3 regions of the Eubacterium sp. AM05-23 genome follow, and region 2 is predicted to be linked to each of the others. Evidence: riboswitches for the same ligand, from Rfam matches in the RefSeq annotation. Region 2 holds a riboswitch; each other region holds the start of a gene.
What was found. Region 2 has a riboswitch for cobalamin ahead of DW091_RS15245 (LytTR family DNA-binding domain-containing protein). Riboswitches for the same ligand answer to the same signal wherever they lie in the genome.
Positions count from the first base shown of each region.

Region 1: another riboswitch for cobalamin. It lies ahead of DW091_RS19530 (TetR/AcrR family transcriptional regulator); the one in region 2 lies ahead of DW091_RS15245 (LytTR family DNA-binding domain-containing protein).
Region 3: another riboswitch for cobalamin. It lies ahead of DW091_RS11095 (ABC transporter substrate-binding protein); the one in region 2 lies ahead of DW091_RS15245 (LytTR family DNA-binding domain-containing protein).

Region 1 is NZ_QUDF01000022.1:40,942-44,219, reverse strand. It holds cobalamin riboswitch at 1-36, opposite strand, end outside; gene DW091_RS19535 (leucine-rich repeat domain-containing protein) at 446-1,270, shown strand; cobalamin riboswitch at 1,327-1,489, shown strand; gene DW091_RS19530 (TetR/AcrR family transcriptional regulator) at 1,604-2,290, shown strand; gene DW091_RS19525 (LytTR family DNA-binding domain-containing protein) at 2,465-3,196, shown strand.
Region 2 is NZ_QUDF01000011.1:125,439-128,716, forward strand. It holds gene DW091_RS15240 (sensor histidine kinase) at 1-754, opposite strand, end outside; gene DW091_RS15245 (LytTR family DNA-binding domain-containing protein) at 788-1,507, opposite strand; cobalamin riboswitch at 1,909-2,072, opposite strand; gene DW091_RS15250 (MATE family efflux transporter) at 2,095-3,278, opposite strand, start outside.
Region 3 is NZ_QUDF01000007.1:74,661-77,938, forward strand. It holds gene mtnA (S-methyl-5-thioribose-1-phosphate isomerase) at 1-855, shown strand, start outside; gene DW091_RS11090 (sugar phosphate isomerase/epimerase) at 865-1,647, shown strand; cobalamin riboswitch at 1,681-1,856, shown strand; gene DW091_RS11095 (ABC transporter substrate-binding protein) at 1,960-2,910, shown strand; gene DW091_RS11100 (iron ABC transporter permease) at 2,982-3,278, shown strand, end outside.

The DNA.
Region 1 (3,278 bases), on a different contig from region 2:
TCGATTATGATGGAAATCATTAAAAATGTGCCGGAGAACCGACTACATTTCTAATTATAGCACCCTTTTTTGTAATGTCAATAGCGTAAAGTTGAATTTTTAGAAAAAATATTAGATATAGATATACACATGCCCCCTATATGTATATTACCTGTGCGCTGCGATAAATATAAGGTAAAAAATATGAATATCCTTAAAAGCTTTTTGATTATTTGACAAAATCGTAAAAATGGACTACAATAGGTTCTGTTGTTGGATTTTATAGCTTCAAAAGTATAAAAAATGCATTTGAATAAATATAGAAACTATAGGTATAGAAAAAGCATGATATCTATAAAATTGAAATAAAATCATTTTAATGAAGGTGCAATTAGTTATAGTTATATAGCGGCGTTTTTCGTACGATAAATGAACTTATTTTAAATGGAGAATTTTGGAGGTAAAAATGAGTGAGAGTGCAAAAAGGATAGAGGCCTTTTCAAAAAAGAATCTGCCAAAGGCAACAGTGAAGTACGCTGACATTCCTGAAGGTGTTGAGCGGATCAGCGTCAATGCGTTTAAAAATCTGACCAAGTTGCAAAGAGTTAAAGTAGCCGGTTCTGTTAAGGAAATATGCGGTCATGCCTTTGAAGGATGCACCATGCTTTCGTCCATCAACCTGCCTTCCGGCCTCAAGCTTTTGGGAGAAGCCGCTTTTATGGAATGCCGAAGAATACAGGCTCTTGTGATTCCAGAGGGAGTAAAGGCCATAAAAGACCGCACCTTCAAATTTTGCCGTGGGCTGGAAAGGATAGAACTGCCAAAACAACTTACCAAAATTGGAGAAAACGCCTTTTACAACTGCGATAAACTCACACATATTGAGATTCCCACTGCCATCGAAAAGCTACCCTTCAGGACCTTCTACATGTGTAAAAGCTTAGAATCCATCCGATTTTCAGAAAACTTAAAATATATCGGCAAGGAAGCCTTTGTAAACTGCAGCTTTCAGCAGCTTGATCTGCCAGTGGGTTTGGAGGTGATCGACGAATCCGGATTTCTAAAATGTAAAAAGCTGACAGCCCTCAAGATACCAGAAACAGTAAAAGTTATTGGTAAATGGGCCTTTCACGGATGTCCCAATTTAAAGGATGTCGAGATAAAACACGATCCCGAAGAAGTGGGCGAGTGGCTCTTTAACCGGAACGACGTGACGGTGCATTGCTATGAGGGATCTAGGATAGACCGCTATTGCAAGATATACGATTATAAGGTCAATTATATTCAGTAGAAATTCCTGGTAAATCTTGACAAAAACCATCAAAAAAGCTATGATGAAAACAATTAAATATAGAATCTATCCTGTGTTATGGGAAAAGGGTGAGATGCCCTTGCTGTAATCGCAGCTGTAATACAAAAAGCCTGTCCAGTAACCACTGCCAGCATAGCGGGAAGGGGACAAGGATGATATTGTAAAGCCAGAAGACCAGCACAGTGATAAGTTCTTAAAGCTCCGATTTAGAGTGATAAGACAAATAAAAAGTATTTAATGCTTTGTTTTTCCTTCTCTGAATCAGAGAAGGTTTTTTTTGGTAGCAGCGCAAGAAAAAAGGAGTTGACAAATATGGAGTTAAAACTCGAATGTGAAGTACCGCAAAGAAAAAAAGAGCGGACTAAAAAAGGGATACAGACGCAGAAGAATATCATGAGCCAGGCAAAAGAGTTGTTTTACACCCAGGGTTATAACAATACAGGCATGGTAGACATTGCAAATAACTCAGAGGTAGGCCTTGGAACCCTCACCTACTATTTTAACAAGAAAGAAGACATTGTCGATGAGATCATTAACACCTACTTCATGCAGCTGTATGACTTTGTCGGAGAAAACTCAGAAAAAGCAAAGATGCAGTATGTCAAATATTGTACCGCGATGATCCTCTTTTATGCTGGCATTGTGGAGGACCCGCATGTTATGAAATTTTATTATGAAATTACACGGCGTGACTGTAATAAAAAGAAACGGATGATGGTTTTAAAGCTGTTTAACCGTTCCGTGTTGGAATACTTTAATAAAAGCTATACCGAAGAGGATATGGAAGTTTACACTCTGGCGTTTTACGGCGCTCAAAAAGAAATTTTTATCCGTTATTACGAGCGGGAGCTGCCCTTCAAATCCAAAAAGCTGGTGAAAGCAATTGTTTACCACATGTTCCGGCTTCTTGATATCAGCAACGACACCCTGAAAAATACCATGAAGGATGGATTTGTCTTTCTTGAGGAATACCGGGAAATACTGCCGAAAGTTTTATAAAATAGAATCAGCTGCCAAACAGGGCATTGTCAGAGCAATGAGAATAGGAACCTTATGTTGCTATGAAACTTCTTAAAAGTTTAAGTTTTATGGATAGGGTTCTTTTTTATATGGCTGTAATCTGATGGTTAAAAGAATAAGCAGCAAAAATATATTTTAAAAAGGATGAGAGGCGTGATTCGAATTGCATTTTACGAAAGAGATTCTAAAATACTGCAGGAGCTCGGGCAAATAGCCAGACAATGTCTGGAAGCAATGGATAAAACCTATCTGAGCTTTTGGTATCAGGATAAAAGACAGATAACAGAGAGCACTTCCGGTAGCTATGACATTATCTTTTTCGACATTGAAAAAAACCGGAAAAAAGAAGCAAAAATAATGGAAAAATTCAGGGAGAACGACAAAACAACAGAAATCATCTATCTGGTTGACGCCGATTATTACAATGGCTGTCTGAGAGCGTTTGCCGTAACACGTCCCTTTGGATACATCGAAAAACCAGTAACATACAGTAAGCTTCACAAAGAATTGACCGCCTTTTTTGATTACAGGCAAGATGCCCCGTATAACCTCAGACAGCCAAACATGCTGTTTAAAACAGTGGACGGCATAAAAATGCTTCAAAACGATCAGGTATTTTATATAAAGTCCGATGACCGGATCAATTTTGTGGTGACAGACCAGGAGGTCTTTACCATTGATGAGAGCATCAAGCAGGTTTATGAGCGTTATCAAAATCTGGGACTCGAAATCTGCCACCGGAGCTATCTCGTCAATTTGACCAAAATTAAAAACATTAAAGGCAATAAAATATTCCTAACCTCAAAAACAAATATCCCTCTGGCCCAGAAAAGAGCGAAAGCCTTTAAAAAGAAATATGCCGACTATTTGAGCCAGTACATCTAATTAAGGAAAAGCCTACTTTTTTCAAAAAAATCTTACTTTTGTATTTTTAGCTACTCAAATAAATATTTCTGCTATATACTTA
Region 2 (3,278 bases):
TATCATGAATCAAACGGCGTGAATGATCATATTGTGTTTCAATGCTATGATAATAATTATTTTGCATTTCTTCCTGTTGCTTTTTTAAGTCTATCTCTCTTTCGAGCTCATACTTTTGTGAGATAGTTTCAAAAAGATAAATTAGATATGTATCCAAGCCTAAAAAACCCGCAATCATCATAGTTAACATTAAACCACTTGAAGTCTTATCAATAAAACTCATGATATAAATAAGCAACGCAGCTTCAAATAACGCCAGAACTATCAAAAACAAATTCTGCTGTAAGGTAATAATATCAAATTTATGCTTTTTCATTAATGTTACAATTGGTTTGTAAAAACATAATAGCATAATTTGATTTCCTAACCCACAAATAAATAACAAAACTATATCGCTTCGAACAGTTTCTATTGTTCTTCCACTAAAAACCGTAAAGAATAAGACTGATAAAGTATCTATAATGAACATATACAGAAAAAAGAAGACACCTGCGCCTACTATTCTTCTTTTATCTTTTGCTTTAAAAAGCAACAAGCCCAAAGCACATGCAGAAATTATTCCATATATACTCTTTAAAATCGCAATACCAGTTAGATTAAACGCAATAGCTACTACAACAAATAATAACCAAGCTAAAATGTAAATTTTCCCACTATACTTTCTTTCAAATAAATCAGATAAAAATTTAATCATTACATAACCTGATACGCCATAAGACAAGAACATATCCAGTATATAAATCCACTTATCCATACTCTTCCCCTAAACTATCCTCCAAGCCCTTTCTCACAACAGCTTAAAATTCTCCTCAATATAATCAAACAGCCGCGCTTTAAATTCCACGGCGCGCTTCTGGGCGATGGGCAGGGTTTCGCCATTGTCCAGATACAGGTCGGCGCCTGCAATGCGCTTACAGTGGAACAGGTTCACAATCACGCTTTTGTGGCAGTATTCAAAGTCAAAGTCCTGAACCTTTTCCATAATCTCGCTCAGGACGCCGTTAAATTCAAAATCGCCCTGCGCGGTGCACATTTTGATCTTTCGCCGCACGCGCTCAAAATAATAAATATCGTTGCTGGCAAAGACCTTTAGCTCGCCGCCCATCATCAGGGAAATATCGTGACTTTTGTTCTCCTTTTCGATAAAATCAAACACTTCGGTCAGCACCATGTTTACCTTTGCCGTGTTAAAGGGCTTGACCAGATATTCAAACGCGTGCACAGCAAAGGCGTTGCGCATGTAGTGGGTATAGCTGGTGATAAAGATAATCTTGACCCGGGCGTCCCACTTACGGATCTGCTTGGCCGTATCGATCCCGTCGGTTTTTGGCATCTCCACGTCAAGAAAAAGGATATCAAACTGGATACGGTCCTCAAGCACCTCGCTGCCGTCATGATAGACGTACGTTTCCACATCAATACTGTGTTCCTCACCATACCTGATGATAAGCGTCTCCAGTTTTTCCGCAATCAAAGCATTGTCGTCGCAAATTCCAATTCTAATCATCCCATTTTCTGCCTTTCCGGTATTTCTTCCATTATACCATATTTTCCCCTATCACCCTATAAAAAGGGGGTGCGAACTTCATTTCTCCTAAATCTTATACCATAAAAATACACTTTGGAAACCATAATTTCAAAATTTTTCAAAAAAAAGAAAAGCCCCGGCGTTTGGGACTTTTCCAAAAAAGGGAGGGTTTTTCAGCCTCGCTGACTGAAAAGAGGATTTAATGACACCTGTCTGATGGAACAGGCATTATGAGATTTAATTAAATACGAATGATAAGGCGACCGTCCTTAAATTCCATAAAAAAATCCCTCTCGGATTCAGAGAGGGATGAACGAACACAGTATAATCTGGATGGTAAAGGTTTTGTTTCGTTTCTTAAGCACTCTAAATCGGAGTCTTTTAAGAACCAATCACTATGTCGGTCTTCTGGCTCAGCAATATCATCTTTCCGCCTTCCCATCATCATTGACAGTGGCTTTTTCAGAAAGCATTTTGCATTACAGCTGCGATTACAGCAAGGGACTCTCACCCTTTTCCCACTACATAGGATCATTCAATATTTAATTAACTTCATCATACGCCCTTTAGGCGGCTTTGTCAACAACTTCTTTTGAATTCTTTACGATTTTTCGGACGGCCCTTTCCGGCCGCCAGCCGCCTTTATAATAATAGAGCAAAAGCACTGCTCCGGTCACGATCCAGGTCAGCGGATAGCTCAGGTAGATCATGCGCGCATCGTGTATAAAACGCAGGGTGGTAAAAATCCAGCTCAGCCGCAGGCCGCACATGCACACCAGAGTGATGACCATGGGGATGACCGTAGCCCCGGCCCCCCGAAGAACGCCCACAAACACCTGATCGGCAGCGTAAATGCCGTAAAGGGGCACCACGGTGTACAACTGGCGCATGCCGTTTAAAACCACTGCCTCGTCCGAGGTAAACATGCCCAGGATCAGCCGGGCGTTCAGAATAATCATTACGCCCAGGCCAAGGGTCACACCAACGCACAGCAGCAGGCAGACGTTCTTGCCTTTTACCACCCGCTCCCAGCGCCCTGCGCCCATATTTTGGCCCACGAAGTTGGAGATGGCCAGACAGAAGGCGTCAATGGGCATAAAGAGAAACCCGTCAATCTTCATATAAGCGGTAAACCCAGCCATGACCTCCAGCCCAAAGGTGTTAATCTGGGACTGGACCACCACATTGGAGAAACAGACCAGCACAGACTGCAGCCCGGCGGGCAGGCCGATACGCACAATATCCCTGAGTGTCTGGACGTGAAAACGGATTCTCGCTGGCCGCAGCCGGTAGATGGAGTCAGCCCTCAGCAGGATAATGACAATGAGCACAGCGGCGGCCAGCTGGGCCAGGGCAGTGGCCAGCGCAGCTCCGGCAACGCCCATGCACAGCGGCCCTACAAAGAGCAGATCAAGCCCGATGTTTAGCACAACTGTGACCACCAGACAGGCCAGCGGGGTTTTGGAATCGCCCACAGCGCGCAGGACGCCGCTGCCGATATTGTAAAGGGTCATGGGGATCATGCCCAGAAAATAGATGCGGATATAGGGTATGGCGTATGCCAGCCCGACCTCGGGAATGTTCATCATCCGCAACATAGCCGGCGCAAAGGCCAGACCCAGAACAGTGAGGACAAGGCCGGATACTAGGCTCAGGGCTACGGCGGTGTGCACAGCTTCCTGCACCTTATCGTATTTCCGGCTGCCAAAAAACTGTGAAATCAGCACGCTGGCCCCGATAGACAGGCCGA
Region 3 (3,278 bases), on a different contig from region 2:
GCGCTGGAATTTGAAAAGCTACCGAAGGAGACCTTTTTAAAGGAAATGGAGACTGTCTGCCACGTGCTTCGTGCCACCCGGCCAACGGCGGTCAACCTGTTCTGGGCAGTGGACCGGATGGAGGGCGTGATCAAAAACAACTCGGAAAAAACAGTGGCAGAGATCACAGCGCTCCTGAAAACCGAAGCAGACGCCATTTGCAGAGAGGATATTAAGATGTGCCGGGATATGGGCGCTTACGGCGCAGAGCTGATCCACCGTAAGGATACCATCCTGACCCACTGCAATGCAGGAGCCCTCGCCACAGCGGATTACGGGACAGCCCTCGGCGTTGTGCGTGCCGCCTGGGAGGCAGGCAAGGAGATATCCGTCTACGCCGATGAGACAAGACCCTTTCTGCAGGGGGCCCGTCTCACCGCCTATGAGCTTCAAAAAGACGGCATTCCAGTCACACTGATCACAGACAATATGGCCGGCTGGATGATGAAGCAGGGAAAAATCGACTGTGTGGTGGTGGGAGCAGACCGCATCGCCCGAAATGGCGACGTGGCCAATAAGATCGGAACCTACAGCGTGTCCATTCTGGCAAAAGCCCATGGCATTCCTTTCTATGTGGCAGCGCCCACCTCAACCATTGATTTTAATATGTGGTCCGGCGATGATATTGTCATTGAGGAACGGGACACAAGAGAGATCAGCCATATCAAAGGACAGCAGATCGCGCCGGACGGTGTGCGCATGGAAAACCCGGCCTTTGACGTGACCCCGCATCAGAATGTCACAGCCATCATCACAGAAAAGGGCGTTGTATATCCGCCCTTTGACCTGAGCATACCCAGGCTTCAGGGTGAATAGAGGAAGCCGATGAAATACAGTATGTTTTCGTGGTTTGGCTACTTCATGCCTTTTGAGGAGCGCATTGACGTGATCAAAGAAGCCGGTTTTGACGAGGTGATGATTTCCTGGGAGGACGAGTGTGAGCCTTATTATCTGGAGAAAGAAAAATTTCCGGACATTGTGCGGAGCAAGGGGCTTGGAATCACCAATATTCACGCGCCCTTTATCGGTTATAACGACATCTGGGAAAAGGAGCCTGCACAGACCAGAGCGCTTTTAGATACCTTTGTCAGCTTTGTGCGGGACTGCCGTACCTTCGAGATTCCAGCTGTGGTGGTACACACTAATGATCTGGACCTTGGCCCCTATAAATGGGAAAATGGGCTGGCTTTTTTCTCAGAGCTGGCAGAGGCCGGGGAGAAGTACAGCGTCGATATCGCCGTTGAAAATGTGTCGCGGCAGTTTTTGCTGAAGGGACTGCTGGATGCCATCCAGGCCGATCATTTTGGTATGTGTTATGACAGCTCCCATGACTATATGCTGCCTTGCGGCAGAGGTAAGATTCTTAAAACCTACAAAGACCGGATCAAGGCGCTGCATTTGTCCGACAACGACCTGCATATTGACCGGCACTGGATACCGGGCGAGGGTGAAATCCCCTTCTGTGAGGTCATGCCTGAGATCCTGAGCACCGGCGTGGATTTTATCTCCTACGAGGTTATCGCAAGCGATGCGTGGAAAAAGCGAGAGCCCCTTGAGTTCTGCCGTGCAGTTCGGAACAGCCTTGATCTGGAGAACAATAATTTCTAATTGCACAATTCGGGGATTTGTGCTAAACTTCAATTAACAACTTAATGATGCTGTTTTGTTAGAGGAAAGCGGTTGAAATCCGCTACAGCCCCCGCTACTGTAATTGCAGACAAGATCCTCATAGACCACTGTCAGGCGTATCCTGATGGGAAGGGAGGATGGAGAAGGAAGCAAGAGTCAGGACACTTGAAGCAAAGCGATATAATCACTTCGGAGGGAAGTAGAGGATTGTATATTATCATAATCCGGCCTCTCTCATGGGGTCGGTTTTCTTTGTTTTAAGCAGTTTTAAATTTATTTATGGAGGGACCAATGAAGAAGAGTGTATTGAAAAGTTTACTGATGGCTCTGGCCTGTGCGGCGCTGTTGTTTGGCGCGGCAGGCTGTGCTCAGAATAGCCAGAAGGGTGGAGAAGCTTCCGGCGCGGTTACTGGAGAAACCGCTTACCCAATCTCCATTACCGATGATCTGGGCAATAATGTGGAAATCGAAAAGGAACCCGCAAAGATCGTGTCTCTGTCACCCGCAAACACCGAAATCCTGTTTGCCCTGGGTGTGGGAGACAAGGTGGTCGGACGGACCGATTACTGCAATTATCCCGAGGAAGCTGCCCAGGTAGCGTCGATTGGCGATTACAATAATCCCAATGTGGAAAAGATTATTTCCCTGGCCCCGGATGTCGTTCTGGCGGGTGATCTGATCAGCGATGATGTCCGCAGTCAGATTGAAGCCACCGGCGCAAAGGTTATTACTTACACACCAATGTCTGTGGACGCGGTGGAAAGCACCATCATTAATACTGGCAAGGTGGTTAACGCCAATGATAAGGCCAAGGAAATCACCGACAGCATGACGAAAAAATATGATGAGATTAAGGAAAAGGCGGCGGCAGCCAATCCGCAGAAATCAGTCTTTATCGATATTGGCGGTTATTACAGCGCCGGAGATAACTCCCTGCTGGGCAATATGCTTAAGGATATTAACGCCAAAAACATTGCCTCAGACGCCGGCACAGACTGGCCGCAGCTGAGCGTTGAACAGATTATCGCAAAGAACCCGGACGTCTATGTGTCCTTCTTTACCACACCGGACGAGATCAAAAAGGTGCCGGGCTTTGACCAGGTCAATGCTGTCAAGAACGACGCCATTGTCTATTACGAAATGCTCTCTCCGGACAGCGACCTGATCCAGCGCCCCGGACCGCGTATTGTCGATGGGCTGGAGCTGCTGGCTACAGCCGTTTATCCGGATCAGTTTAAGTAGAAAGATTTCTCCGCAGGGGGGGCTTTTGCCCCCAGCGGAGGTTTTAAACAGACGGTTAAGGAAGAGGTCGGATGAAAACAAAGATGAAAAGATACGCGATGCCCTTATCCATTGTAGGGTGCCTGATCTTAATTTATTTATGCACCATCGTAGGCATTACCTCCATTCCCTTTGGCGACGCTAACAGGATTTTACTGCACGAGGTGCTGCACCTTCCTGTTAACATGGAGGGAATATCGGCCGGTAATATTGCGATTATCTGGAATGTACGGCTGCCGAGAGTCATTTTAGGCTTTCTGACAGGCGGAGCGCTGGCAGTCTGCGGCGCGGCCTATCAGGGGATTTTCAAGAACCCCATGGCAGATCCT